2 regions of the Simplicispira sp. 125 genome follow, and region 1 is predicted to be linked to the other one. Evidence: predicted binding sites of a transcription regulator. Region 1 holds the regulator's gene; the other holds the start of a gene.
The links. The regulator FNR, encoded in region 1, switches genes on or off when oxygen is low (the NO sensors DNR and NnrR bind a similar motif). The targets are predictions, from matches to a motif close to TTGATNNNNATCAA.
Positions count from the first base shown of each region.

Region 2: a site for FNR is predicted at 1,997-2,010, ahead of C8D04_RS14840 (DUF3149 domain-containing protein). Genes of this name have one in related genera too.

Region 1 covers NZ_QEKM01000001.1:342,023-357,044, forward strand. Annotated here, with positions in the region: gene C8D04_RS01635 (TonB-dependent siderophore receptor) at 1-547, opposite strand, end outside; gene C8D04_RS19170 (SWIB/MDM2 domain-containing protein) at 884-1,201, opposite strand; gene fnr (fumarate/nitrate reduction transcriptional regulator Fnr) at 1,365-2,087, opposite strand; gene hemN (oxygen-independent coproporphyrinogen III oxidase) at 2,308-3,690, shown strand; gene C8D04_RS01655 (sulfite exporter TauE/SafE family protein) at 3,696-4,424, shown strand; gene C8D04_RS01660 (HD domain-containing phosphohydrolase) at 4,559-5,863, shown strand; gene C8D04_RS01665 (EAL domain-containing protein) at 5,860-8,304, shown strand; gene C8D04_RS01670 (sulfite exporter TauE/SafE family protein) at 8,291-9,109, opposite strand; gene C8D04_RS01675 (cell division protein ZapA) at 9,366-9,713, opposite strand; gene C8D04_RS01680 (DUF904 domain-containing protein) at 9,710-9,931, opposite strand; cobalamin riboswitch at 9,969-10,210, shown strand; gene C8D04_RS01685 (TonB-dependent receptor) at 10,291-12,195, shown strand; gene C8D04_RS01690 (cobyrinate a,c-diamide synthase) at 12,359-13,705, shown strand; gene C8D04_RS01695 (bifunctional adenosylcobinamide kinase/adenosylcobinamide-phosphate guanylyltransferase) at 13,702-14,289, shown strand; gene C8D04_RS01700 (helical backbone metal receptor) at 14,286-15,022, shown strand, end outside.
Region 2 covers NZ_QEKM01000001.1:3,167,342-3,182,363, reverse strand. Annotated here, with positions in the region: gene C8D04_RS14850 (FAD-linked oxidase C-terminal domain-containing protein) at 1-506, shown strand, start outside; gene C8D04_RS14845 (MFS transporter) at 593-1,843, opposite strand; gene C8D04_RS14840 (DUF3149 domain-containing protein) at 2,079-2,222, shown strand; gene C8D04_RS14835 (hypothetical protein) at 2,536-3,126, shown strand; gene C8D04_RS14830 (flavin reductase family protein) at 3,226-3,846, shown strand; gene C8D04_RS14825 (alpha/beta hydrolase) at 3,886-4,878, opposite strand; gene C8D04_RS14820 (hypothetical protein) at 4,891-5,859, opposite strand; gene lpoB (penicillin-binding protein activator LpoB) at 5,874-6,482, opposite strand; gene C8D04_RS14810 (YcfL family protein) at 6,508-6,903, opposite strand; gene C8D04_RS14805 (hypothetical protein) at 6,943-8,454, opposite strand; gene C8D04_RS14800 (class I SAM-dependent methyltransferase) at 8,773-9,543, opposite strand; gene C8D04_RS14795 (ParB/RepB/Spo0J family partition protein) at 9,771-10,691, opposite strand; gene C8D04_RS14790 (alpha/beta hydrolase) at 10,699-11,238, opposite strand; gene C8D04_RS14785 (AAA family ATPase) at 11,284-12,096, opposite strand; gene rsmG (16S rRNA (guanine(527)-N(7))-methyltransferase RsmG) at 12,220-12,903, opposite strand; gene mnmG (tRNA uridine-5-carboxymethylaminomethyl(34) synthesis enzyme MnmG) at 12,900-14,879, opposite strand.

The sequences.
Region 1 (15,022 bases):
CGTTCTCGCCGGTCTTGAAGTTGAAGTCACCGGTGAGGCGGTTTTCCTTGCCGGTGCCCAGGGTGTACGAGACTTCGTGCTGGTCGATCAGCAAAGGCGCCTTGTTGACCTGGTTGACCACGCCGCCGGTCGAGCCCTTGCCAAACAACATGGAGGCCGAGCCCTTGAGCACTTCGACGCGGTCGAGGTTGAAGGTGTCGCGTTCGTACAGTGGAGCATCCTTCATGCCATCGGTGTAGATGTCCCCCGCCTGGCCGAGCGAGAACCCGCGCAGGCGCACGTCTTCTTCACCCGTTTCGCCGGACTGGAAGGTCACGCCCGCCGTGGTGCGCAGCACTTCGCGGAAGTCATCCTGGTTGCGGTCGTTCATCAACTTTTCGGTGAATACGGTGACCGATTGCGGGATGTCGCGGATGTCCTGATTTCCCTTGCCCACGGTAGTTTTCTTCACCCGCACGGTGTCCTTGCTCTGGATCTCCGCCGTGTCTTTCACGGTCACCGTGGACAGGGTGGCCGCGTTATCGGTGGTTTGGGCCCAACTGCTCATGGACGCTGCGAGCATCAGTGCGCCCAGCGGAATCAGGGCCTTTTCAGCAGCAGGGGAATATGCGTTGTGCAAAAGCGTTGCGGAACGCTGCTGCGTGGGTTTCTTTGCCAAAGTGGCCTCCGTTGGTTGGAAATGCAATGGACACCGCAGAAGGTGTCGCCAAGGTGGAGCGCTAGGCAGTGGCTGGCAAAGGCGTGGCTGTGCGGGTATCGCGCACAAGGATGTTAAATCAAACGATAGTCATTATCATTCGTGTTGATGTATTTTCGCCACAGGATCAGATCAAACAGACGAAAAAAAGCCGGCAAAGCCGGCTTTGGGGAGCGCAGTCGCTCGTTATTTCACGTGCTTGCCAATCAGGCCGGCCATTTCGAACATGGACACCTGGGGTTTGCCAAAGATTTCCTTGAGCTTGGCATCGGCATTGATCATGCGTTTGTTGGCGGCGTCCTGCAGGTTGTTGGCCTTGATGTAGACCCACAGCTTGCTGATGACCTCGGTGCGTGGCAGCGGTGCTGCACCCACGACAGCCGCCAGGGCGGGGCTGGGCGTCAGGGCTTTCATGAACGCGGCGTTAGGGGTGCGCTTCTTGGCGGGAGCAGCGGTCTTGGCAGCAGCGGCTGGTGTGGCCGGGGCTTTTTTTGCAGTTGCCATGTTGGGAATTTCCTTGTTGGGATGGGTCAATGCACCAGCGAAAACCTGCTTTTCCACTGGCATACGGAATGCTACTGGTAAAAAATCGGCTTTCCAAGCGGGTTCAGGGTTTTTTTGCTTCGCCATGTTGCAGCATTGCGATGGCGGCGCTTTTGTGGGCGCGCTAGTGACAGGCTTGCTGGCTATTGACGATGCGTTTGAGGGCATCGGGGCTCAAAATACGCACATGGCGCTGCTTGACCTCGACAATGCCTTCTTCCACAAATTTTGAGAAAGTGCGGCTCACGGTCTCAAGTTTCAGGCCCAGGTAGCTGCCGATTTCTTCGCGCGTCATGCGCAGCACCAACTCTGACTGCGAGAACCCGCGTGCATGCAGGCGCTGCACCAGGTTGAGCAAAAAGGCGGCCAATCGCTCTTCAGCGCGCATGCTGCCCAGCAGCAACATGACGCCGTGCTCACGCACGATCTCGCGGCTCATGATTTTGTGCACGTGGTGCTGCAGGGCGTTGACTTCGCGCGACAGTTCTTCAATGCGGTCGAAGGGCATGACGCAGACTTCGGCGTCTTCGAGGGCCACTGCATCGCAGGTATGGTGGTCGTTGACGATGCCGTCCAGGCCGATGATCTCGCCGGCCATTTGAAAGCCTGTGACCTGGTCGCGCCCGTCCTCGGTCGCTACGCAGGTCTTGAAGAAGCCTGTGCGGATGGCAAACAGCGAGGTGAACTGTTCGCCATTGCGGAACAGCGTGGTGCCACGCTTGATCTTTCGCCGTACCGCCACGACATCGTCAATGCGCTTGAGTTGTTCGTCGTTCAGACCCACCGGCATGCACAATTCACGCAAATTGCAGTTCGAACACGCAACCTTGAACGCCTGGGGTGTCATGTGAACGGGTACCTGTCCGGTTTCAGACAGAGCGCCCGACGACTCGTCGGCATGGGATGCGGGGACGATGGAGATGCGGGTTGGGGCTGACATAAGTCAAATTATCACCCATTCTGCATTTTTGCCAGAACAGAGCCAGTAGCTCCAACAGGTGCTTGACCAAAATCAAGATTCGAGCCGCTAATCTGGGGCACATTAGAAAAGCCAGCTAGGAACCTAAATGACTGTTGTAACCCCTGAATTGCTCACCCGGTTTGATGTATCGGGACCCCGTTACACCTCGTACCCCACCGCTGACCGCTTTGTTGATGCCTTCGGTGAGGACGAATACGTGCTGGCCCTGCAGCAGCGCAGGCAAAGCGCCGTGGGCAAGGCCTTGCCCTTGTCGGTGTACGTTCACATCCCGTTTTGCGAGTCGCTGTGCTATTACTGCGCCTGCAACAAGATCATTACCAAGCACCATGATCGTGCTGATGTGTATCTGCGCTATTTGAACCGCGAGATTGAGTTACACACGGCGCACTGCGGCGTGGGCCAGGTGGTCAGCCAGATCCACTTGGGTGGCGGCACGCCCACCTTTCTCTCCGATGAGGGGCTGCGTGACCTCATGGGCATGCTGCGCAACCATTTCACTTTGGTGCCCGGCGGTGAGTATTCGATCGAGGTCGACCCCCGTACCGTGGATGCAGATCGGCTGGCCCTGCTGCACGAACTGGGATTCAACCGCCTGAGCTTCGGTGTGCAGGATTTCGACCCTGAAGTGCAGAAAGCCGTGCACCGCATCCAGCCCAAGGAGCAGGTTTTTTCCCTGGTCGAGTCGGCGCGCTCCATTGGCTTTGATTCCATCAACGTCGACCTGATTTACGGCTTGCCCAAGCAAACCCCTGATTCATTCGACCGCACGCTGGCGCAGGTAGCCGAGTTGCGCCCCGACCGCATTGCGCTGTATGCCTACGCCCATTTGCCCGAGCGCTTCAAGCCGCAACGGCGCATTGTGTGGGCAGACCTGCCCATGGCATCGGCCAAGGTGTCGATGCTGTCGCGTTCGCTGGAGGCATTCAGCGCAGCGGGCTATGTTTATGTGGGCATGGACCATTTCGCACTGCCGGACGATGCGCTGGCCATCGCCAAGCGCCAGGGGCGTCTGCACCGCAACTTCCAGGGTTACAGCACGCAGCCCGACTGCGACCTGATTGCCCTGGGGGTTTCTGCAATTGGCCGCGTGGGCGCTACCTATAGCCAGAACGCCAAAACCCTGGACGACTATTACGATCGGCTCAACCAGGGCCACCTGCCGGTGGTACGCGGCCTGGCGCTGACGCGCGACGACCTGGTGCGCCGTGCCGTCATCATGGCTTTGATGTGCCAGGGAGAATTGCTTTTTGAACCCATGGAGCAATCCTGGCTGATTGACTTTCGCACTTACTTTGCCACCGAGTTGGAGCAGTTGAAGGAGATGGAGGGGCAAGGCCTTGTTGTCCTGGGTCCTGAGGGCATCGAAGTGACGGCAATGGGTTGGTACTTTGTGCGGGGCATTGCCATGGTGTTTGACCGGTATCTGCAAGCCGACAAGAACAGAGCGCGGTTTTCCCGCATCATCTAAACCCCATGTTGGCTTCCTTGGCCTCGACTGCGTTGCTCATGGGGCTCGCAGGCGGGCCTCATTGTCTTGCCATGTGCGCCGCGCCGTGCTCTGTCGTGACCGGCCAGGCGCTGCCGCAGGTGCCTGACCAGGCGACCGAACATACACTGCATTGGCTGCCCCGCCCGGGCGGTTTGGCCCGCAGACTGGTGGCATACCACAGCGGGCGATTATTAGGCTATGCGGCCGTGGGTGCGTTGGCTGCCATGGCCATGCAGAGTCTGGCGTGGATGACGCAACACACGGCAGCGTTGCGCCCGGTCTGGACGTTCATGCATGTGGCCGTGCTCGCCTGGGGCCTGATGATGGTGCTGCAGGCACGCCAGCCGGCATGGGTGGAGCAGGCAGGACGCAGCGTGTGGAATCGTGTCCGGCCATTGGTGCAGGCGCCGGGAGGCGTGTTTGTCACCGGATTTCTATGGGCCTTGATGCCTTGCGGGCTGCTGTATTCGGCCTTGCTGGTGGCGGCCCTGAGTGGTGGCGCGTGGCAGGGAGCGCTGAGCATGGCGCTGTTTGGCGTGGGTAGCGGCTTGTGGTTGTTGGCTGGCCCGTGGCTGTGGCAGCACTTGCGTGTACGCATGAATGTCCTGCGCGCCAGTTGGGGGACCCGGTTTGCGGGTTTCTTGTTGATGGCTGTGGCCTGCTGGGCCTTGTGGATGGACCTGGTATACCGGCCGTCGCTGATCTGTCAGTAATAGAAACCGCGTTATCTCAGTCCTTTTGTGGCGCAAAAGCGCCATTGGGGCGATGTCAGCAAAAGTATCTCCAGATGGCTTGATAATGGGGCGCGCATTCCTTTCACGGGCCTTTTCCGCGACGCACCTCTGCAATGGATGACAACACCGCCATACCTATCGCCATAGACCAATTGCGTATTGGTATGTACATCCAGCTCGGACTGAACTGGATGAGCCATCCTTTTCCCGTCAGCAGCTTCCGCATTGCCTCAGAGTCCCAGATCGAGATTCTGCGCGGATTGGGTCTTGCAGAAGTCCGCTACGTTCCTGCCAAGAGCGATCCTGCCCCCGCTACAGCGCTACTAGAGAAGGCGGCGACGTCCCTTGATCAGCGCCAGCAAAAAAATGGCACGGCGTCGGCCAGCCCTGCGACAGAGCAGGAAGATTCGGCCCTGCGGTTGCGGTTGCAGTTGCTGGAGCAGCATCGTCGGCTGGACGCCTGTGACCAGCGGTTCATGGCGGCCACGCGCAACTACCGCAAGCTCGTCGAGAAGGTGGAGGGCGGGCCTATGCTGGCGCGTCTTGAAAGCGAGGCGCTGGTCACCGACTGTGTGCAGGAGTTACTGCAAAACACGGAATCCGTGATCAGTCTGCTGTCCGAGGGCGTGGGCGAGCGCAATGCCTTGCATCCGGTCAACGTCATGGTGCTTTGTCTGCTGATGGGCAAGGCGCAAGGACTGTCGCCCGAGGGCATGCAGGACCTGGGTATGGCCGGGTTGTTGCATGACATCGGCAAGATGCGCTTGCCAGAATCCGTGAATGGCCCGCAGGAGGGGATGACACCGGCAGAGCAGGCCCGCTACCGCAGCCATGTGGGTGAATCTGTGCGTCTGGGCCAAAGCATGGGTTTGTCCAGCGGCGTGCTGCTGGCCATTGCGCAGCACCATGAAATGGCCGATGGCAGTGGTTTCCCCCTGCGGCTCAAGGGCGAGGAGTTGTGCCAGGCGGGGCGTACCCTGTCGTTGGTGAATCACTACGAGCGTTTGTGCAACCCGGGTCGCACAACCCCGGCCCTGACGCCCCATGAAGCCCTCTCCGTCATGTTTGCGCAGCAAAAAGGGTATTTCGATGCCGTTGTGCTGGGCACCTTCATTCGAATGATGGGCGTGTATCCCCCGGGCTCGGTGGTGCAGCTGGTCAATGACCGCTATGCCATGGTGGTGTCGGTCAATTCCTCGCGGCCCTTGCGCCCCCGGGTGATCGTTCATGATGACCGCGTCCCCCGGGACGAGGCACTGATTCTGGATCTGGAAAGCATGCCTGAACTGGGTATTCGTCGCAGTCTTCGTCCCTCGCAATTGCCCCGGGAGTCACTTGAATATTTGTCGCCGCGCAAGCGCATTTGCTACTTCTTCGAAAGAGCCGTAGACCAGGCTGCTGTCGGGGAACGGGTGTGAGCTGCGGCGCGCAAGAGAGTCTCTGGCAAGCTGCGTTTGACGGATTGCAAGAAGCTGTCTGGCTGGTGGATGCATGCGCGCGCACCATCGTTTTTGCCAACCAGCGTGCCGCGCAGCTGGTGGGTTTGCCCAGAGCCGCCCTGATAGGCGTGCCGGTGGAGCGTCTGGCGGCTACCCCCGAAGACCAGTGTTTCTGGTCCGACACTGAAGAGGTGCTGACCCAGGGCATTCATTCCATGACCAGCCTGCTGCGGGGCGACGGCCAGTTGGTTCCGGTCGAGCGCAAGGTGGTGCCGTTCCGTGCGGAGGGAGCCCGGGTGTTGCTGCTGGTCAGCATGGTCGATTGCAGCGCCCGCCAGGCGGTCGAACGCGACCTGGAGACCTTGCTGGCAGAGTTGCGCGCCACGCTGGATTCGGCTGCCGATGGCATGCTGGTCTGCGGGCTGCACGGGGAAGTACGGGCTTTCAACCAGCGCCTGGTACAAATATGGGGCATGCCCCAAGAACTGCTGCTGCAACGCAATGACGACCAGGTGCATGCCTTTCTGGCCTCGCGCGTACGGCATCCTGATACCTACCGGGCTCGGCTGGAAGCAATTGCCACAGACGCTCAGGGGCAGAGCCAGGACGTGATCGAACTGCAGGGTGGCCGGCTCTTGGAGCGGCGCAGCGTGCCCCAGTGGAGCCATGGCGGGGTGACGGGACGGGTCTATTCGTTTCGTGACATCACGCTGGAGGTACAGGCGCAAACCGCCTTGCGCCTGGCGGCCAGGGTGTTTGATTCGAGCCCTTATCCAATTTTCATTGCCGACGACCAGCATCGCCTGGTACGACTTAATCCAGCCTGCGAACAGCTTTTTGGACGCACCAGCCAAAGCCTGCAAAGGTGCGATGTGGTCGGTTTTCTGGGTGTAGGCGCGGCCCGCCAGTTCATGGAGGGTGTGCAGGCCGAGTGGCAGCATGGAGGCCTGTGGAAAGGCGAGTTATGGCTGCCCCGCGAAGACGACAGTGGTTGTGCGATCCATCTCTCCTGGGTGGTGCTGCGCGACAAGGAGGGTAGGATTGAGCAAAGCATTGGCTTCGTGCGTGACCTGACCCAGCAGCATGCCGCGCAGAAACGTATCGACGAACTTGCCTACAGCGATGCCCTCACCGGGCTACCCAATCGGCTTTTGCTGTCGCAAAAAGTGGACTCCGCCATCCGCGCGGCACGGCCAGACGGCACGGGCTTCGCCATCCTGTTCCTGGATCTCGATCGGTTCAAGGTCATCAACGATTCTCTGGGCCATCTTTTTGGTGACAAGGTGCTGCAGTTGGTCACCACACGCTTGCAAACCTGCCTGCGCCAGACCGACATGCTGTGCCGCATTGGTGGTGATGAATTTGCCATGTACCTGCATGCAGGCGATGCTTCGGGCGCCGAGCAGGTGGCGCGCCGCATGCTCGATGTCATGCGCCACCCTTTCACACTTGATGGCATGGGGTTTTCCATCCAGTGCAGCATCGGAGTGTCCCTGTATCCCCAGGACGGCCGGTCTCTGGACGAGCTGATCAAGCAGGCCGACACAGCCATGTACCGGGTGAAGGAGCGTGGGCGCGGCAGTTTTGGTTTTTACCAGCCGCAAATGAATGCCAATCTGCTGGAACGGATGCAGATGGAGCACGCCATGCGCCACGCTCTGGAGAACCAGCGCATGAGTGTGCACTACCAGCCCCAGGTGGATATGGCCTCAGGCCGCATCATTGGTGCGGAGGCCCTTTTGCGCTGGACGGACCCGGACCTGGGCTGTGTCGGGCCGGGCGTTTTCATTCCGTTGGCCGAGGAAACAGGCTATATCGTCCCCCTGGGGGCGTGGGTGCTGGAGCAGGCCGTGCAGGAGGCCGTGCGCTGGAAACAGGCGGGCACACCCATCGTGGTGTCGGTGAATGTCTCCGCACTGGAAATGCGGCAGCCCGATTTCATCGAGCGCCTGACCCGGGTACTGCGAGAAAACGAGTTGCCGGCCGAGTTGCTGGAATTGGAGTTGACCGAATCCATCCTGTTGCAGGACGCCCAGGAAGCCGCCCAGCGGCTGGAGGTGGTGGCCGCCCTGGGCGTGGCGCTGGCCATTGACGATTTTGGAACCGGTTATTCGAGCCTTGCCTACCTCAAAAACCTGCCCATCCACAAGCTCAAGGTCGACCAGTCTTTTGTGCGCGGCTTGCCCGATGATGACGGCGACCACGCCATCGTCAGTGCCATCGTGTACCTGGGCCGATCCTTGCGTCTGTGCGTGGTGGCCGAAGGGGTGGAAACACTGGCCCAGCGTGCAGCGCTGCAGCAAATGCAGTGCGACCAGTACCAGGGCTATCTGTGTTCGCCTGCACTGCCGGCGCTGGAATTTGCGGCTTTGCTGGCCCGGCAAGCATCGGGCTCAGGCATCGTGGTCACGCCGCCGTAAGGCCCTTCCAGAGCATGTAAACCGCCAGCCCCAGCAGCAGGGCGGCAAACACCCGCTTGAGCTGCGCCACGGGCAGCTGGTGTGCGGCGCGGGCGCCCAGTGGTGCTGTGAGCACACTGAACATCGCAATCGTGACCAGGGCGGGTAGCCACACATAGCCCAGGGATGCTGGGGGCAGCCCGGTGGCGGACTGGCCGCTGACCACATAACCGACGGCATTGGCCAGAGCAATGGGAAAACCCAGCGCAGCACTGGTGGCTACGGCATTGTGAATGGGTATGTTGCACCACACCATGAAAGGCACGCTGACGAATCCCCCGCCAGCGCCCACCATGCCCGAGAGAAAACCGATGCTGCTGCCTGCCGCCAGTTGCCCTGCTGTGCCGGGCATTTGGCGTGTAGGCGCTGGCTTTTTGTTGCGCAGCATCTGGTAGGCCGAAAAACTGACAAAGCAGGCGAATACGATGGCCAGCACCGAGCCTTTGAGCAGTGCGAAAACGCCCAGGCTTGCGGCCATGCTGCCCAGCACAATGCCGGGGGCCAGCCGCCGGGCAATGTCCCAGCGCACGGCGCCGCGCTGGTGGTGGGCGCGCACGCTGGAAATGGACGTAAAAACGATGGTAGCCATGGACGTGGCAATGGCCATCTTCACGGCCAGCCCCGGGGCCACCTGCTGTTGGCCGAGGAAATAGGTCAGGAAGGGCACCAGCACCATGCCGCCGCCAATGCCCAGCAGCCCAGCGAGAAAACCAGTGCCCAGGCCCAGCAGAGCCAGTTCAGCGATCAAAAGGGGGTCGAGCAGCATGCGGCGCGGGGGAGAAAAGGCGGGGTGCGCCGGAGCGGGGCAGAAGAGGTGTCTGCGAATGCCACCGGACCCTCATCCTGAACCGGGGGTTCAGGTGGGCGAGGGCAGCCAGGCGTTGGGTTCATCTGACGCGAGATGATCACGCTCACCGGGCGATGTACCAAGCCCGTGCTCAATGAGCATTGGTTCAAGGAAATATAAAGCCCGGCGGCACCGCAGACCATTGCATTGTAGGCGCAGCACGGGGGCTGTGCGTTCAGATCAGGCGGCCGTCATTGCCCAGGGCTTCGTCCAGGCGCTGCACCAGGGCGCGCAGGCGATCATCGCCATCATGGGGGTCTGTGGCCGGCAGTGCAACGGTTTCTGCTGCTGGGGTGGCGCTGGCGGCGGCCAAGTCGGCGGACTCGCGGTCGGCCAGCTCAAACGCCATGTTCAGCGCGGCCAGCACGGCGATGCGTTCGCGTGCGCGCACCTTGCCCGCATCGCGGATGCGCAGCATGGCGGTGTCCACCCGCTCCACCGCTTCCAGTAGGCGCGACTCACGGCCTTCGGGGCAGCCAAGCAGATAGCTCTGCTGCATGATCTGCACCTCCAGCTGTTTCATTCGGAGTCCTTGGGGTCGGGTGATGTGGGCAGGCGCTCGATCAGGGAGTCCACCCGGGCGCGGGCGGCCTGCAGGCGTGAGCGCAGCGAATCGCGCTCCTGGGTGAGTGCGGCCACCTGTTCAGCCATGAGTTCGTTGGTGCGCTGCAGCTGTTCGTGGCGAACCAGCAGGCGCTCTACGCGCTCGGCAATCTGGTCGAGAGGAGACAAAGAGGCCATACAGCCCTGGATTGTAGGCAGTTGCATCACAAAGCGCCGTAAAATCCACGGTGTTGGTGCTCGCAGTGTGGTTCACATGCTGCAGTTCAACGGGAAGCAGGGAGGAGCGTGCCGCACGCGGCGCCCCCCGAGCCTGCGCTGCCCCCGCAACGGTCAGCGGCCGAATCGTTCGATTCACCTTTCACACCCAGTGCCACTGGGCGCCTTGAACAAGCGCCTGGGAAGGCCGTGAAAGGCGCGCCGCCAGCCCGGATACCGGCCAACACGGTGGTTGCGTGCGCCTTCTGGCGTGCGTGGCCGTATCACCCATACGCTGGCGGGGAAGCCGGCCCGGGTTGTTTGCAGACCTTGTGTTTTCCATGAAAAATCATTTGCCCCACGTGCGCCCTATTGCGTCGCTGCGTCCTGTTGTCCTTGCTACGCTGTCGCTTTTCGCTGCCCATGCGGCGCACGCTCAGGAGGTTGCCGCTCCCATCCTTCTCGCGCAAAACCTGCGCGCCCCGCAGCTCTCCGAAACCGTGGTGACGGCCACGCGCACCGAGCAAGCTTTGTCTGACCTGGTGGCCGATGTGTCCATCGTCGACCGGGAGACCATCGAGTCCAGCGGCGCCACCGGGGTGGCCGACCTGCTGGCGCGCCTGCCCGGCGTCGAAATCACGCGCAACGGCGGCGTGGGCAATGCCAGCAGCGTGTATGTGCGCGGTGCCGAGCAGCGCTTTACAGCCGTGTATATCGACGGTGTGCGCATCGACTCGCAGTCCACTGGCGGCGCAGTGTGGGAGCAGATTCCGCTCTCGCAGATCGAACGCATCGAGGTGTTGCGCGGCCCGGCCGCGGCGGTGTATGGCTCGGACGCCATTGGCGGTGTCATCCAGTTGTTCACCCGCAAGGGTGAAGGCCCGGCGGCGCCCTATGTCGGCATCGGCCTGGGCAACCAGGGTACGCGCAAGGTCGAGGCCGGCGTGAGCGGCGCGACCGGGCCCGAGGGCGCGCTGGACTATGCGCTGGGCCTGGCCCATGCGCGCAGCAGCGGCTTTGACAGCAAGTCCAGCGGCGCGCACAACCCCGACGATGACGGCTACCGCAGCACCAGCGCCACCGCGCGCCTGGGCTACCGCGTGAATGCGCAGCACCGCATCGGCGCCAACCTGCTCGTGAGTCGGCTCAACTCAGGCTACGACGGCTTTACTTACAAGCCTACGGCGCCCGACGACGATCGCAACCTCAACCGCCTGCACACGGCGGGCGCGCACTGGGCCGCCCAGTGGAGCGACTCCTACAGCACGCGCGTTTCGGTGAACGAGTCGCTCAGCCGCTACGAGACTACACCCTCGCCCTACCTCACGCAAACGCAGTTGCGCGGCTACCTGTGGCAAAACGACTGGCGTCTGGGCGCGCACCGTCTGAGCGCTGCGCTGGAGCGCCGTGAGGACCAGCTTGAAAACGCCTCGCTGGTGGGTGGCACCACGCGCAGCCGTTCGCAGGACGCGCTGGCGCTGGGCTACGGTTTCAGCGCAGGCGCGCACAGCGTGCAAGCCAACCTGCGCCACGACAGCGACAGCGAATTCGGCGGCAAGGGCACCGGCAGCCTGGCCTACGGCTACGCCTTTGCACCGGGCTGGCGCGCCACCGCATCGGCGGGCACGGCATTTCGTGCGCCCACGCTGTACCAGCGCTTCAGCCAGTACGGCGACGCCTCGCTGCAACCCGAGACCAGCCGCAACGCTGAGCTGGGCCTGCGCTATGGGCAGGGCACAAGCGCCTTCTCGGCGGTGGTGTACCGCAACCGCGTGGCCAACCTGATCAACTTTGCCGCAGGCGGCACCTGTGGGGAGCCGTTTGGCTGCTACCTCAACACCGGCAATGCCGAATACAGCGGCGTGACGCTGGCAGGTTCCTACCAACTCGCCGGCGTGCAACTGCGTGGTTCGGTGGACTTCCAGAACCCGCACGACCGCGACACCGGCAAGCAGTTGGCACGGCGCGCCAAGCGCCACGCCACGCTGGGCGCCGACACAGTGCTTTCCGGCTGGACCCTGGGCGCCGAAATGCAGGCCTCGGGCCGCCGCTTTGACAATGCGGCCAATACCAAGGTGCTCGGCGGCTACACGCTGTTCAACCTGTATGCCAGCACACGCCTTGCCCGCGACTACACGCTGCTGGCGCGCATCGACAACGCGGCGGACAAAAACTACGAGACGGCTGGTACCTACGCGACTGGTGGGCGCCAACTCTACATCGGCCTGAAGTGGGAGCCATTGTGAGCTCAACCCCCTGTGGCGCTTCGCGCCTTCCCCCTTCTCTCACGCTTCGCGTGGGAAGGGGGACGCCGCCGGTGCGGCGGGGCGGCCCTTGCACGGCGGCCCGCGCCTGGTGCGGGCTAGGATCAAGCGTTGTGGGTGTTATCCAACGCCAGGAGTTTGTGTGATGACGCGTTGCCCCGCACTGCTGGTGGCGGCCCCGGCCTCGGGCCAGGGAAAAACCACGGTGGTGGCGGCCTTGGCGCGCCTGCATGCGCGCCAGGGGCGGCGTGTGCGCGTGTTCAAGTGCGGGCCCGATTTTCTCGACCCGCACTGGCACCAGCTCGCCAGCGGAGCGCCCGTGCATTCGCTGGATTTGTGGATCAACGGCGCCGAGGATTGCGCCGCGCGCCTGCACGCCGCCGCGCAGGAGGCCGACCTGGTGCTGATCGAAGGCGTGATGGGCTTGTTCGATGGCGAACCCAGCGCCGCCGACCTGGCGCGGCGCTTTGGCGTGCCGGTGCTGGCCGTCGTCGATGCTGCCGCCATGGCCGGCACCTTTGGCGCGCTGGCACATGGCCTGCAGCACTACCAGCCCGACCTGCCCTGGGCGGGCGTGCTGGCCAACCGCGTGGCGGGCGAGCGCCATGCCGAGATGCTGCAGCGCGGCCTGCGCGAGCCGGGTGACTGGCTGGGCGCCTTGCCGCGTGTGGCGCTGGCGCATGCCGCCCCCGCAGGCAAGAATGCCGCCCTGCTGCCCGAGCGCCACCTGGGCCTGGTGGCCGCGCACGAACTCCCCGACGCGATGGACCGGCTCGACGCCGCCGCCGATGCGCTGGCGTTGACGCCCCTGGGGCAGATGGATGCGGCGAATTTGCAGCGCTGGGCGGTGGACTTTCCGGCGCCACCTGCGCCGCAGCCCGTGCCGCCGCTGCTGGCAGGCTGTATTGTGGCCGTGGCGCGCGATGCCGCGTTCAGCTTTATTTACCCGGCCAACCTCGACACCCTGACGCAACTCGGCGCCCAGGTGCGCTTTTTCTCGCCGCTGGCAGGCGATGCCTTACCAGCCTGCGATGCCGTGTGGCTGCCCGGCGGCTATCCCGAGCTGCACGCTGCGCAACTGGCGGCGAACCAAGGCCTGCAGAACGACCTGCGCGCGCACCTGGCCGCAGGCAAACCCCTGTGGGCGGAATGCGGGGGCATGCTGGCGCTTTTCGAATCCTTGCGTCTGCAGGACGGCAGCGTGCAGGCGATGTGGGGCCTGTTGCCCGGCCAGGCCGCCATGCAGCCGCGCCTGGCATCGCTCGGGCCGCGACAAGTCAACCTGGCGGGCCAGGTGCTGCGCGGCCACAGCTTTCATTACTCCACTGCCGACTGCAGCGCCCCGGTGCTGGCGCGCAGCAGCCGGCCTGGCGGGGCGGATGCCGATGGCGAGCCGGTGTATGCGCTGGGCAGCCTGCGTGCCAGCTACTTTCACGCCTGGTTTGCCTCGAACCCCGTGGCGGTGGCGCAGTTGCTCGGAGGCGCAGCATGACCCTCTCCGTGGCCCGCAGCGAGCTCATTCTGGGTGGCCAGAAAAGCGGCAAATCGCGCCGCGCCGAGGCGCTGGCGGCCCAATGGCTGGCGGCCAGCCCCGCGCACCGCGCGCTGTTGATTGCTACCGCAGAGGCGCACGACGAGGAAATGCGCCAGCGCATTGCCCGCCACCAAAGCGACCGCGCCGCGCGCGTGCCGCGCATGCAGACGTTGGAGGAGCCGCGCGACCTCGCTCGGGTTTTGGTGCAGCGCGGCGCGCCGGACACCCTCATCGTTGTCGATTGCCTGACGCTGTGGCTGACCCACTGGATGTTTGGGTTCGATGAAAATTTAATGCAAAAAGAGGCTCCAGCGCACAACTGGCCTGCGCAGGCAGCTCTCTTTTTTGAAGCGTTGGCGAAAACCCCTGGGCCCGTTGTTCTGGTGGGCAACGAGATCGGCCTGGGGGTCATTCCCTTAGGAAGCCAGGTGCGCGCCTTTGTCGATGCACTGGGCGTTTTGAACCAGCAGGCAGCGCAGGCCTGCGCGCGCGCCACGCTGATGGTCTCCGGCCTGCCGCTCACCTTGAAGGACACCCCATGAAACCCACGCCCATCAAACGCATTCTTATCGTGCTGGCGATTTTGCTGGTGCTGGTGCTGGCCATGGCCACGCTGGCGCAGGCTGCGCCCATCAGCGTGGTGGACGATCGGGGCCGAACCGTCACGCTGGCCCACCCGCCCGAGCGCATCGTCAGCCTGCTGCCCTCGCTGACGGAGACCGTGTGCGCGCTCGGTGCCTGCGAGCGCCTGGTGGGCGTGGACCGCTATTCCAACTGGCCGGCCAGTGTGGTGCCGCTGCAGGGGGTGGGCGGCGGGTTGGACCCGAACATCGAGGCCATCGTCGCCCTGCGGCCCGACGTGGTGCTGATGGCGACCTCGTCGCGCGCGCAGGCGCGGCTCGAATCGCTGGGTGTGACCGTGGTGGCGCTGGAGCCCAAGACCCATGCCGACGTGCAGCGCGTGCTGGGCAAGGTGGGCCAGGTGCTGGGCGTGCAGGATGCGCAGCGGGTCTGGCGCACCATTGACGCGGGGGTGCAGGCTGCTGCCCAGTCGGTGCCGCCCACCGTGCGCGGCACGCGGGTGTATTTCGAAGTCAACAGCGGGCCGTACGCGGCAGGCCCGTCCTCCTTTATTGGTGAGACGCTCGCACGGCTGGGGGCCCGCAACATCATTCCCGCAGCGCTCGGGCCTTTCCCCAAACTCAACCCCGAATTCGTGGTGCGCGCCGACCCCGACCTGATCATGGTCGGTGCGCGCAGCGCCGAGGGCCTGGC
Region 2 (15,022 bases), 2.8 Mb from region 1:
TGCAAGAGCTCGCCAAGGAACACGGCGGCAACGCCTTTGAGTGGGCCAGCACGCCCGAAGAGCGCACACGCCTGTGGGCTGCACGGCACAACGCCTACTTTGCGGCCGTGCAAAGCCGCCCGGGTTGCCGCGCCATTTCCACCGACACCTGCGTGCCCATCTCGCGCCTGGCCGACTGCCTGCTCGACTCCATTGCAGAGGCCGATGCCAGTGGCCTGCCCTATTTTCTGGTCGGCCATGTGGGCGACGGCAACTTCCACTTCGGCTACCTCATCGACCCGAACCGGCCCGAAGAACGCGAGCGCGCCGAGGCCCTGAACCACACCCTGGTCGCCCGCGCACTGTCCATGGGCGGTACCTGCACGGGCGAGCACGGCGTGGGCATCCACAAAATGGGCTTCCTGCGGGACGAGGCGGGCAGTGGCGCGGTGAACATGATGCGCGCCATCAAGCAAGCCCTGGACCCGAAGAACATCCTGAACCCGGGCAAGATTTTTACCCTGTAGGCATGCGCTTAATGCTATTTTTTATATAGCTGCAAGCGCTTGTATTTATTGCGTTACAGGCATTTTTGGCAAAATTTTGTGCGGTGTCACACGGCCCGCAGCCTGCGCGCCGCCACGCCCCCACCCACCAGTGCCGCCGACGCCACGCCCAGCGCCAGCGCCAGCGCTGAGCCGTAGAAGATGCCGCTGATCCAGCCCCGGTCGAGCAGCGCGCCAAACACCGGGGCGGCCAGTGCAAAGCCCAGGTCCAGGCCCGAATACACCGTGCCATACACGCGGCCTGTGGCGCCCGGCGGGGCGGCTTGCTTGATGAGCATGTCGCGCGAGGGGCCGGCCAGCCCGGTGCCCAGGCCCGCCAGCGATGTCACGGCCAGCACCGCCATGCCGGGCAGCACGCCACTGCCTGCCAGCACCAGCAGCGCGGCCGAGGCCATCAGACAGATGCCGATCACCCTCTCCAGCCGCTCCACGCGGCCCACCAGAAAGCCGCCCACCACCATGCCGGCGGCACCACACAGCATGTAGCCCGTCACCACCATGGCCGTGACGCTCAGCGGCAGGCCGTACATCTTTTGCAATGCAGGGCTGGCAAAGCTCTGGATGGCGCTCAGGGCACAGGTGCTCCAGAAGAAGAACGAGAAGCACATCCACACCGAGGGCAGGCGCAGAAATGCCATAGGGTGCTCGGCGGGCGCCGCGCTGCCGCCCTTGGCCTGGTGCGCCCAGCTGCCCTGGCGGTCGTCAATGGCCGCGCGCTGCCACAGCAGCAGCGCCAGCACGCAGGCGGCCAGCACCGCCGCCGCAAAGCAGGCCGTGCGCCAGGAGCCGGTGGCTGCGGCAATACCCGCCATGAAAACAGGTGCAGCCGCCCAGCCCAGGTTGCCGCTGATGCCGTGCACGGAGAAGCCATGACCCAGGCGCTGGGGCGATACGCGCTTGTTCAAAATGGTGAAATCCACCGGATGAAACGGCGCATTGCCCAGCCCGGCCAGGGCCGAGGCCAGCATCAGGCCGCCATAGCCCTGCGCCAGCCCGGCCGATACAGCCGCCAGGACAAAGCTGCACAGCGCCAAAAACAGCACGGGGCGCGCGCCCACACGGTCCACCACAAAACCGGCCAGCGCCTGCCCGACGCCCGAGACCACGAAAAACACCGACACCAGCAGGCCCAGCTCCGAGTAGCTCAGGCCAAACTCATCAATCAGCCAGGGAAACAGCGGCGGCAGCAGCAGGTGGAAAAAATGCGAGGTGCCATGCGCCAGACCAATGAGGCCGATGGTGTGTGCATCTTTGCGCAGGGGGACAGGGCCGAGCGTGCCCGCAGTAGTCGTGGTCATGGGACGGATCTTAGAACTTGTCCGCAAGCTTTTCCTGGTGGGGGTTGTGGGGCGCAGCATGCGGGCAGACCCGCAGCCGACTGGCGCGCGGGCGTTTTCTCGGGGCCAGGCCACGCTTATGCGCCAATAGCCCCACTCCAAGCAGGGCATACGTTGACTTGCGTCAACGTAAAAAGGCCTTCCGGCCCGCACAATAACCTTAAATAATTTGTGTATTTAACTGGGAGCGACTGCCATGAAAGCCTTGACCGACCTTTTCTCGACCGACTACGGGTTGATGAGCATCATCGGCATCGCCATGATGCTGGTGGGCATTCTGGCGTTTGCCGTAGTGATCCGCCGCAAGATGAATGAGCCACCCCAGGACCAGCGCGGCTGAAAATTCCTCTCTGCAGAGACACCCGCAGGGCGATCGGCCATGGGCACGGGGCGGCACCTGCGGCGCCCCCTGTGACTCCCTGAGGCGTTGGCTGGGCCCGGCGCAGCAAGCATCCTTTGCGCCCGACACCGCCTGAAACTACGGGTTTTGCCGAAAGCAAACGGCATGGTCTGGCGCAAAATGGGGCGCGCTTCCTTGGCCCGCTGCCTGCCCGTGGGCGCTCCTATCCAAGACTTGGAATGGAGACACGCGCATCGATACCGGCCCAATGCGGCCTCCGAAAAAACGCAAACCCGTTTTTGAAGGGCATGCCATGCAACAGCTGATCAACGACCTGCGTCTGTCGCGTAAATTCCTCTTGGTGGGTCGGCTGATCCTGGCCATGCTGGCCGTGCCCTTGGGACTGGTGCTTTCGACCGGCCTGGCGTCTTTGGCCCGGTCGGCGACCGCGCTCTCCGGCGTGGCCCCGGCCATCGCGGCCGCACAGGAAATTCAACTGATGCAGCTGCAGCGCGCCCAGTCGGCCAACCTGCTCTCGGGCAATGAAGACGCCCGCGCCCCACGCGAAGCGCTGCAGGCGCGCTCCACCGAGGCCATGCAGGCCCAGTTCAGTGCGACACAAACGTTTGGCAATGCGCCCACCGAGCAGCGGGTGCGCAAGAGCAGCAACAGCATTGCCACTGGCGCGAGCGAGGTGGCGACGGGTAGCCTTGACCTGCCTCAGCGCACCGAAGAACAGGCGAGCAACCTGGAGCAGCTCGACCAGGTCACGCAGCAAAATGCCGCGCTGGTGGAAGAATCGTCCGCCACCGCCGACAGCCTGGACCAGCACGCACGCCAGCTGGTGGCGGCCGTGGGCGTGTTTCAGCTCGGCGCAGACGCCGCACCGCTGGCGCTGCGTTGAGCCGAGGCTCTGCAGGGTTTCAGTGTTTTTGGCTTCTAGCGCTTATCCAGCAAGCGCCAACAGCTATATTTTGAGTAGCAAAAAAATCCAGACCCTACCATGAACACCGACACCCATTTCTATGAACCGCGCCTGGGCCACGGCCTGCCGCACGATCCTTTCAACGCCATCGTGGGGCCGCGCCCTATCGGCTGGATTTCCACCCGCGCACCCGACGGCAGCCTGAACCTGGCGCCCTACAGTTTTTTCAGTGCGTTCAACTACGTGCCTCCCATCATCGGCTTTGCCAGCATCGGGGCCAAGGACACACTGCGCAACATCGAAGCGACGGGTGAATTTGGCTGGAGCCTGGCGACGCACCCCCTGGCCGAGGCCATGAACCAGACCAGCGCCAGCGTGCCCCCAGAAACGGATGAATTTGCACTGGCCGGGCTGACCCCTGCGCCCTCGCGTCTGATCGGCGCGCCACGGGTGCAGGAGAGCCCCGTCAGCTTCGAATGCCGCTGCACCCAAATCGTGCAGTTGCAGCGCGCCGACGGCCAGACTGTACCCACCTGGCTGGTGCTGGGCGAGGTGGTGGCGGTGTATATCGACAAGGCTCTGCTGAAGGACGGCATTTACGACACGGCACAGGCGGCGCCCATTTTGCGGGCCGGTGGGCCTGCGGACTACTTCACGGTGGGGCCACAGCAGCGCTTTCGCATGCAGCGCCCGCGCTGACGCGGACAACCCTACATTACAGGCCACGAGCCCTTCCGTTCAGCGCTGCAACGGGGCGCACAACCCCAGAGCCGGTTGCCGCGCCCATTGCTCCAGCCAGGCCCATACCTGCTGCACGCCATCCCGCGTGGCGGTCTGCAGGCCGTGGTCTGTGCCGGGCAGGCTGCGGGCGCAGTACGGCGCCGCCCGCCCTTGGGCGCGCCGGGCAAAGGCCTGGTAGGCCTCTTGGGGCACCAAGGCATCGGCCTCGCCCCATACCTGCAGCAGCGGCCAGGGGCCGTTGCGCAGAGGCTCGGCCAGGCGCCAATGCCACAGGTCGCGCCAGTAGCGCAGGCTGCGGCCCTGGGCCACGGTGCTGCCCCGCGCAGGGCTGGCCTGCAAGCGGTCCAGGGCTTCCCATTCGGTCAGGGCGCCCAGGCGCTTTGCCTGCAGCGCGGCCGCTTCGTGCGGGTCCAGGCCACTGGCCGAGAGCAGCACCAGACCGGCCAGCCGCGGCACCTCGGGCGCCAGGGCGGGCAACAACTCGGCCCCTTCAGAAATACCCACCAAGACCGTGGGCAATACATCGCCGCCCGGCAAAGAGGCCTGCCAGGCCCGCACGGCGGTCTGTGCATCCGCCTGCCATGTGGACAGGGCATCGGACTGCACAAAGGACGCCGGACAATCACCCGGCGCGGTGCGCGCATGGGGGTGCACGCCACGCTTGTGCAACACCAGCACCTGGGCGTGCAGCAGCCCGGCAAAGTAACGGTCGGCCCAGGCCCCCATACCCGCACAGCCTGAGCCAGGCACCACGATGACGCGGTAGCGCAAGGGCAGCACCCGGGGTGCGCGTTCCAGGGCCAGCAAGGTGGCGCCCTGCGCTGCGGGAAGCGGGTGCACCTGGAATGCGGATGCCGATCCCTCGACCGCCTGGACGCTCTCCAACGTTGAAACCGCTGGCGGGCGGGCGCAGCCCCCCAACGCCAGCGCCGCGCCCAAGAAAAAGGCCAGCACCGGGCTGGCCTGGGAAGCTGCCTTAGGACAGGCCACGCCAGCCCGCCATCAGCGCAGGATGATGACCTGCTCTTGCGGCTGGGGCGCGGGCATGGGCTGCCCCGGATACGGCTGGCCACCGCCCGGCAGGGGCGGCGGCGCCGAGCGCACGCCGCGCGCGAGGTTGGCGTCGGTGTAGCCCAGTTGCCCGGCCAACTGCTGGTACACGTCGTTCGCCAGGCTGATCGAGGTTTCCTTCATGACCTTGGAGCGATTGGGCGGCGCAATGTCGCCCCGGTTCGACAGGATCTTGGTGTCATTGCCCGCGCCCTGTGCCGAAAACGCTGCCTTGATTTCATACGTTTTGGTGTTGATCAGCGAAAAGTCGGCCAGCAGTTGCAGGCCGTACTGGCGCGTCGCGCTGGTCGTGCCCTGCAAGGGCGAGAGCGCATCGGTGAACTCGATGCTGGAGACCACGCCGAACAGCACGTAGTCTGCGCCCTTGAACTCGCCCTTCTTGATACGGGCAATCACGTCGGTCACATCATTCTGGCGCACCGGCTTGGCCATCTTGCCGCCCTGCACCTGGTTGAGGACCTGCTCTGCCTTGGAGTTTTGCGGCGCACCCGCGTCAAAACCCTTGCCCTGCACCAGCTTGAAGTAAGTGCCTTGCAGGATGGCGCCCTTGATGTCGTTGGTGTAGCCCCCCAGTTCGCGCATCTCGATGTAGCTGTAGCGCCCGGCCACGTAGGTACCGCTGGCCTGCTCGGAGGCCTGCATGGAACCCTGGCTGTGGTGCGAGCCCGAGCCGCTGTAAGGCCCATTGCTGTAGCCACCGCCGCTGCTGCCCTGCGCGCTCATCTGGCTGCTGCGCTGATACTGGCCCGCCATGAAATACTCGGACACGCGCTGGGCGTAAGCCAGATCGGTGACCGCAATGCGGGGGGCCGCGTTCTGGGCCTGGGCCGCGCTGCCCCAGGCCAGGGCCGTAGCGGCCAGGACGGCCAGGGCCGCGTTCAAAGTGGTTTTGCGTTGCATGGTGGGCTCCTGGCTCAGCGTGTGCTGGTTTTGCGGATTTCTTTTTCGTCCTGCCATTCGATGGTGCCTTCTTCCACGTCAAACAGCTTGAGCGTGAACTTGTAGTACACATCCTTGGTCGAGGCACTTTGCTTGACGATGCTGGTCAGCTCCCCTTCCATGCTGTATTTGGCGGCCGTCATGTTGCCGATTTTTGCGGTGCTGTTCTGCTTGTACAGACCGCTCTGGTTCTGGCGCTGCAGCTCGTCCACGCCCGACTGCATTTCCTTGATGGAGCGCACAAAACGCACCTTGCCTGACTTGACCAGCGCGGTCTGGATGGAGTTCATCACATTGGTCGTGTCGATGTACTCGCTGGTCTTGTTCTTCACCGTGGAGATGGTGACCGTGGGACGGCCCTGGAAGATGCCGGTCTCCAGCAGGCTGCCGGTCATCTTCTCGGCAATCATCTGCAGATCGGACGAGCCGAACTCGTTGGTCACCAGCTCCACGCCCTTGGCGTCGCCGTAGTTGACCTGGCGGTCAAAGCGGATCACGGGAGACGAGAGGTTCTGGCAACCAGCCAGCAGCAGCGTGGCTGCCGCCAGACCCCAGGCGAGGGGGCGTTGGAAAGTCTTTTTCATGGTTTTCTCCTGCAAGGCGCTGCGCTCAGCGCGTTTCTACGTTCATCTCAATCCGGAAATCGGTGGCTGCGCCGCCGGGCGCCACGCTCTTGATGGTCTGCTGGCCCAGACCCAGCACGCCCAGCTGCTTCCACGACTCACCGTCGCCCACCTGGTTGCCCACGTTGTCCAGCCACTTGAAGCGGTAGAACACGGTGCGGTCGCTGCGGCCCATGTTGGCCAGGTCGGCCTGAACCACCAGCACGTCGTTCTTGCGCACGATGCGGATCTCGCGCACAGCGATGTTGTTGGCTTCGCCACGCAGCGCAACCTTGGAGGCCACCGCAACCGGTGTGGCCGGGTCGTGCTGCTGGGCCTGTGCGCCACCGGCCAGCGTCAGAATGGCCGTGCACAAGGCGGCCAGGGTCATGCGGGGGGTCATGCGGTGTTCCTTTCGAGGAGTTGCTGTCAATTCAATGCCTTACTGGGCCGCAGGAGCGGCGACCGGGCGTGGGGTACGGGCTGGACGGCGTGCACGCACCGGTTTTTCCGGCTTTGCGGCTTCCACCACGGCAGGTTTTTGCGGTGCGGGCGCTGCGGCCTGCGCGGCCAGTTGGCCGATGCTGGCCACCTGGCCGGTCAGCACGCTGTTGTGGTAAATACGCAATGGCACCAAGGCGTACTGGCCATCGATCTGGATGGGCTGGTCGATCAGACGGCCATTGATGCTGATGCGGTGCTCACCGGGCGGCAGGTAGCCGCGGGCCACGTACACGCGGCCGGGCAGCATGCGCCACATGCGGTCGTCCGCCTGTTCGGTCGCCACGGAGGCGGCAGCGCCGATGAGGCCACCGATCAGGCCGCCGCGTTTTTGCAGTTCGTTCTGCAGCACGCCCTTGGCAATGGCGCGGGTGACGCCACGAAACACCATACCCGGCATTTCGTCCTTCAGGGCGCGGCGTGCCATGACGTTCACGTCCACGACTTTTTCCAGCTTGAAGTCGTAACCGGCCACCGAGAGCTGGCTCAGCAAGGGGTCATTCGAGGGCTCGATCACCGGGTAGGACAGGCTGGCAGTTACCAGACCACTGCCCGTGGGCACAGGCAGCGTAAAGGCCTTGGGTTTGCGCGCCGGGGCATCGCCCGCTTCAACCAGGAAGAGCACGTCGGTCATGCGCTGGCGGCGCTTCCAAGTGAAGCTGGTGCGGCTGTCCAGGCCGCGCAGGCCTTCTTCGAGCACGCCGGTTTCGGGCTTGAGTTCAATCGCCTTGCGGTAGCCGGGTGCGGCCAGGCCCGATTCGCCCAGCACTTCGTACAGGAAGCCCGCCAGGTAGTGCGACAGGGCGTTGGAGTAGCCATTCTTGAGCGCCAGCACCTCGGGGTCGTTCAGCGTCTCGACGGGATAGCCGTTGATCTCCTTGCTGCCGGAAGCGGCTCCCTTGGACTTGGCTTCTTCTTCGGCTGCCAGGGTTTCCTTGGCACGGAACTCGGCAATGATGGCTTCGCGCTCGTGGGTGCGCTTGATGTCCACGCGGGCGTTTTCAAAATCGCCCACCGCCAGGCGGTTGAGCGCCAGGCGCGTGGTCAGCCAGACTTTTTCATAATCCTGGCCTTCATACGCCTTCAGGCGCTCGCTGATCAGCGCAGCGCCCACGGTGCCCATGAGCTTGCTGGGATTGGTCTGGGCGGTTTCTTCCCACTCTTTGACCTTGGTGTCGGCCAGCATGAAGGCGCCCGTGCTGTCTTCGTAGCGGCGGTCCATGCGCAGCAGCTCGCCGCGTTCCATGTTGTAAAGCAGCGCCGCCTTCTCGTCGGCTGTAGTGGCCGAGGCCTCCAGCCGCGCCAGCGCGGCGGGGATGCCATTGGTCTGGCCTGCGGTTTGCATCTCGGAAGCCAACTTGTCGTGGCTTTGCATGTTGGCGCAGCCGGTCAGGGCGATGCCCAGAACGAGTGCGCCCCACAGTCGGGCGTGCGGCAATGGCCAGAATTTCATGGATGTCCTTGCAGTGAATTGAATGGGTCGACCAGGAAAGGCCCGGCCACCCCACCACCACTGCGGTCAGGCCGCAGCGCCGAGGATGCACAGGCAAGGGCGGCCGCATCGACGCTCGCGCCCCCTCTGGCGCGCCTTGACTGCGCAAACGGCATAGCCCCCGGCTGCTGGTATCTGGTTCTTGGTGTTTCAGCAGCCAGCAGGGAATGTAGCAAATGCAACCCTTTATTTCTGCCTGTATCCAGACCATTTTGTGTAAGAAGCTGTCTGCAGCTTCTCCAAAAGCAGGCGCCACGACCAGGACAAGAACGCACTTGATCAGCCATGCGCCACCTCCGCCGTTCGTCGCGTACTCGCGCACAAAGGCATGCGGTAAATCCAGACCACCCGGTTGCCCGGCAAGCGCAGCTGCGCTTGCGGCAGTACGCCGGGCACGGCAAATTCCAGGCTCACCAGCCAGGTGCCTGGCGCCATTTCGGCCTGTGCCTTGGCGGCGGCACGGGCCATGCTTTCCGGGCGTTGGAAAAGATACACCAGTTGGTAGGCACTCCAGTCGGTACGCCACATGTCGCCCCGGCGCACCTGGGCCCAGGGGCAACGCAAGGCGCACAGAAAGCGCAGCGGCCAACTCCATTCCACTCCTTCCAGCCGGGCTTGGGGGTAGGCGCTGCGCAAAGCACGCAGTCCATCGCCCAGGCCGCAACCAGCATCGAGCACGCGCGCGCCCGGTGCCAGCGGCACCTGGGCGGCCAGACTTTGCAAGGCGTTGGGTGGCGTGGGAAACAGGGGCGCATCGCGCCAGGTATTGAGCGGATAAACCAACGCCAACAATACGAGCGGCACCAGCCAGGCCCAGGCGGGCACCGCCGCGCCGCCCGCCAGGGCCAGTGCCAGCGGAAACCCGGCGGCGATCAACCCGCGCCGCCACCAGTTGCTGCCCAGCACGCTCGCTGCTGTAGCCAGAGTGCAGGCCAGCAACAAAGCCAGTACAGACGTCGTAACACGCTGCAGCCCCAGAAACAGCAACCAGGCACTGCCCCAGGCCAGCAGCGCGGGCAAAGGCCAGGGAGGACGCCGCAGCCAGGCCATGGATTCAACGCCCAGCGATGGTGTGCTGGCACAGTGCCAGCAACAAACAAGAGAAGGGGCGGTAAAAAGGGGTCATGCCGGCTCCGATACAAGCAACCCGGGCAGCGGGCGCTGCATGCGCCGCCTCTCCCGTGTCCACGTACCAGTGTAGGCCGACCGCGGTGCTTTTCATACCACGCGCACGCCCGCAGCGCAGCGTGGCGTGCGCTATGTCACACCACGGGAATTCAATGACCGCGCAGCCTGTCGATCAGGCCGTTGAGAGCCTCGAGCGAACCGAACTGGATCGCCAGCTCACCCATGTCTTCCATGCGCCCTGCCCGCTTCACGCGCTTTTTCACGCGCACTTCCACGTCGGCCATGAGCAGGTCAGACAACTCTTCTTCCACACGCTTGAGGTCGCGGGATTTTTCCTTTTTGGGCTTTTGCGGCACCAGGCTGAAATCGGCGCCAATGCGCTTGACCAGGGCCTCGGCCTCGCGCACCGAGAGCTTCTTGGCCGCGATCTGGCTGCCCGCCGTGATCTGCGCCGCACGGTCGAGCGACAGCAGCGCACGCGCATGGCCCATGTCGATGTCGCCGGCCATCAGCATGGTCTGCACCGGTTCGGCCAGGTTGAGCAGGCGCAGCAGATTGCTGGCTGCGCTGCGCGAGCGGCCCACGGCCTGGGCCGCCAGTTCGTGCGTCAGGCCAAACTCTTTCACCAGCCGCTGCAGGCCCTGGGCTTCTTCGAGCGGATTGAGGTCTTCGCGCTGGATGTTCTCGATGAGCGCCATGGCGGCGGCAGCCTCGTTGGGCACGTCGCGCACCAGCACGGGCACGCTGGCCAGCCCCGCCAGCCGCGCCGCACGGAAACGCCGCTCGCCCGCGATGATTTCATACTTGCCCGCGCTCTCGCCCTCGGCCAGGCGGCGCACCAGAATCGGCTGCATGATGCCCTGGGCCTTGATGGATTCGGCCAGCTCGTACAGAGCGCCCTCGTCCATGCGTGTGCGCGGCTGGTACATGCCAGGCACCATATCGTCCAGGCGCAGGCTGCTGGGCAGGCCTGCATCGGCGGCCTGCGCCTGCTCCACCGCTTCGGCCACCTTGGGGCCTAGCAATGCTTCGAGTCCACGGCCGAGGCCTTTGGGTTTTTTGGTCACCATGGTGGATTCAGTCTTTCAACAAGGAGTGCAACAGTGTCTGGCCTTCAGGCCAGACACCGAGGTTCGATTCGGCATTAATGTGGCCGCGCGCCCCCAGATCGATGAAGCGCGCACCCCAACCATTGGCAAACGCCTGCGCCCGCTCGAAGCGGCAATAGGGATCATTGCGGCTCCCCACCAGCACGCACGGGAAAGGCAGGCGCTGGCGGGCAATGGGCGCCCAGCCGGGCAGGTACCCGGCCACGTCGGGCTGCTCGACATCGCCCGGCGCCACCAGCAAGGCGCCACGGACCTTGGCGGTGTGCTGCGAGTGTGCCGCCCACCACGCGGTCAGAATGCAGCCCAGGCTGTGTGCCACCAGCACCACGGGGCCGTCGGCATCGACCACCACCTCGTCCAGCCGCGCTGTCCAGTCACCACGCAGCGGGCGCATCCAGTCGTGCTGCTCGACGCGCTGGTAGCCGTGTAACGTTTCCCAGTGGCTTTGCCAATGCCCCGGCCCGGAATTCTGCCACCCGGGCAGCAGCAGGATGTTGGAAGATGCCATGTACGATTGTGTACTATTGTTTTGATAGCTGCCTACGCTTGACCATCAAGCGCCAGAAGCCAATTTCGCTTCAATTTTTGCGGGAGCGGGCATGCGCTGAACGCGGTCGACCATTTCCTGGGCGAATTCCACGAAGGCCTGGCTGCCCTTGGCCGCAGGGTCGAACACGACACCAGGCAAGCCGTAGCTGGGTGCCTCGGCCAGGCGCACGTTGCGCGGGATCACCGTGTGGAACACCTTGTCGCCAAAATGGTCCTTGAGCTGTTCGCTCACCTGCTGCTGCAGCGTGATGCGCGGGTCGAACATGACGCGCAGCAGGCCAATGATCTGCAGATCGGCATTGAGGTTGGCATGCACCTGTTTGATGGTGTTGACGAGATCGGTCAGGCCTTCGAGCGCAAAATATTCGCACTGCATGGGAACGACCACGCCATGCGCCGAACACAGACCATTGAGCGTGAGCATCGAGAGTGACGGCGGACAGTCGATGAGCACGAAATCGTAGTCACCATCGACCTGGGCCAGTGCGGTCTTGAGTCGCTTTTCGCGGCGCTCCAGTTCTACCAGCTCCACCTCGGCACCGGCCAATTCACGATTGGCGCCCAGCACCCAGTAACCGCATTTTTCTGCCAACACAGCCGCCTCTTGCACTGAGGAAGATTCGAGCAGCACGTCGTACACCGTGAGCTCCAGGCTGCGTTTGTCCACGCCCGATCCCATGGTGGCATTGCCCTGGGGGTCCAGATCGACCATCAGCACGCGCTGGCCAATCTTGGCCAGCCCCGCCGCCAAATTGACGGTGGTAGTGGTTTTGCCGACACCACCCTTCTGATTTGCAACGCAAAAAATCTTGGCCATAGGATGCTTTACTTGGAAAAGGCCAGCGTGATGCCAAAGCCGATGAAGAACACGCCTGCGAATTTTTCCCGCACGCGGACAATGACGGGGTTGGCACACACGGGCACCACCAATCACCCGAGTTTACGCGACCGCCCCACCCCGCCCATCTTGCGCTGCCGGGCGCATCCAGACAATGCAGCGCTCGGCGCCCAAGCCCGGCACCGCGAGTTGTTCCACGTGAAACACCTGCACATCAGCGGGCAACGCCGCCAGTTCGTCCTCCGGGTGCTTGCCCTTCATCGCCAGCCACACGCCGTGCGGTGCCAGCGCCTCGCGGGACCAATGGGTGAAATCTGCCAATGCCGCAAAGGCCCGGCAACTCACCACATCAAAAGGTGTGGCAAGCGACTCCACCCGGGCATGCACACCGTGCAGGTTGGACAGGCGCAACTGCACCGCCACTTGCTGGATGAAGGCAGCCTTCTTGCCCACCGTATCCACACAACTCACATCCACCCCAGGGCAGCAGATCGCAAAAACGACACCAGGCAAGCCGCCGCCAGAGCCCACATCCAGCAGGCGCACCGGCACTGCCAGGCCCGCCTGCGCCACATGCCGCTGCAACGGCAGCACAGCGGCCAGGCTATCGAGCAGGTGGTGCGTCAACATCTCCTCGGGGTCGCGCACGGCGGTCAGGTTGTAAACCTTGTTCCACTTTTGCAGTAAGGCCCAAAAATCCATCAGGTGTGCAATTTGCGCAGCGTCCAGCTCCAACCCCAGGGACTGGACGCCCGCCTCCAGGCGCTCCTGCAGTGCCGCACTCATGCCGCAACCTCGCCATCGACCGGACCAGTGCGCGTCAAAGCAAAATCTTTAAAGCCACCCTTCTTCAGATGCACCATCAACAAGGAGATGGCCGCTGGCGTAATGCCCGTAATGCGCGAAGCCATGCCCAGGGTTTCAGGCCGGTGACGGCTGAGCACCTGGCGCGCCTCGATGCTCAGGGCCGTCACCTGCATATAGTCCAGATCGGGCGGGAGGCGCAGTTTTTCAAAGTGCGTTGCACGCTCCACCTCCCCCTTCTGCCGGTCGATATAGCCCGCATACTTTGCAGCGATCTCCACCTGCTCCACTACAGCCTCGCTGAGTACACCCAGTGTTTCACGTGAAACATCGGGCGAAACATACTTGCCGTCATCCAGCGACATCAGATTGGCGTAGTCCACATCGGGCCTGCGCAGCAACTCGAACAGGTTGTACTCATGCTCGATGCTTTTGCCCAGCACCCGCTCAGACTCTGCCGCAGGCAAGTTGCGCGGATTCACCCAGGTTGCCTTGAGGCGCTCCGTTTCACGTGAAACAGCATCGCGCTTTCGGCTAAAAACATCCCAGCGCGCATCGTCCACCAGCCCCATACGCCGCCCTGCTTCGGTGAGGCGCATGTCGGCGTTGTCTTCACGCAGTTGCAGGCGGAACTCTGCCCGACTGGTAAACATGCGGTAGGGCTCGGTCACGCCCTTGGTAATGAGGTCGTCCACCAACACGCCCAGATAGGCCTCATCACGCCCCGGCAGCCAGGCCGCCTCGCCCCGGCATTGCAGTGCAGCATTGGTACCGGCAAACAAACCCTGGGCCGCAGCCTCTTCATAGCCTGTGGTTCCATTGATCTGCCCGGCAAAGAACAACCCCTGGATCTGGCGCGTCTCAAAACTGCTCTTGAGTGCGCGCGGGTCAAAATAATCGTATTCGATGGCATAACCGGGCCGCAGGATGTGCGCATTCTCCAGCCCTTGCATGCTGCGCACCAAGTCGTACTGGATATCGAAGGGCAGGCTGGTGCTGATGCCGTTGGGGTAGAACTCGTGCGTCGTCAGACCTTCGGGCTCCAGGAAAATCTGGTGGCTCTCCTTGTCGGCAAAGCGGTTGATCTTGTCTTCCACGCTCGGGCAGTAGCGCGGTCCCACGCCTTCGATCTTGCCGGTAAACATGGGGCTGCGGTCAAAGCCGCTGCGGATGATGTCGTGCGTGCGCGCATTGGTGTGCGTAATCCAGCACGGCACCTGCCGGGGGTGCATGGCTGCATTCCCCATGAAGCTGAACACGGGCACATGCCCTTCGTTGATGCCGCCGAGCATACCGTCACCGGGCTGCTCCTCGCATTTCGAAAAATCGATGCTGCGCCCATCGATGCGCGGTGGCGTGCCGGTTTTCAGGCGCGCCTGCGGCAACTGCAACTCTTTGAGGCGGCTCGAAAGACTCACTGCAGGGGGGTCACCCGCGCGGCCTGCGGCATAGTTGTTCAGGCCTACGTGGATCTTGCCGTCCAAAAAAGTGCCTGCCGTGAGCACCACCGTGCGGCTGCGAAACTGGATACCCACCTGCGTGACGGCGCCCACCACCCGGTCACCCTCCACCATCAGATCGTCCACCGCCTGTTGGAACAACCACAGGTTCGGCTGGTTCTCCAGCATGCGCCGGATGGCAGCCTTGTACAGAATGCGATCGGCCTGTGCCCGCGTGGCGCGCACTGCAGGGCCTTTGCTGCTGTTCAAAATCCGAAACTGGATCCCCGCCTCATCCGTGGCCAGCGCCATGGCACCACCCAGCGCGTCCACTTCCTTCACGAGATGGCCCTTGCCGATACCCCCGATGGACGGATTGCAACTCATCTGCCCCAGTGTCTCGATGTTGTGCGTGAGCAGTAGCGTGCGGCGGCCCATGCGCGCGGCAGCCAGCGCCGCTTCGGTGCCTGCATGGCCTCCGCCGACAACGATGACATCAAATTCCTGGGGGTACAACATGCAAGGCTCCGGGGCCCACGGGCCCGATAGTCAACAAACAACCGCCCGAGAACTTTTCGAAGGCGGATACCGCGCCCACACAGGAGCAGACGCAGGGGCGTAATTTTCCCACCTTTGCGCATGCACTGTGGTGCCGATGTTTT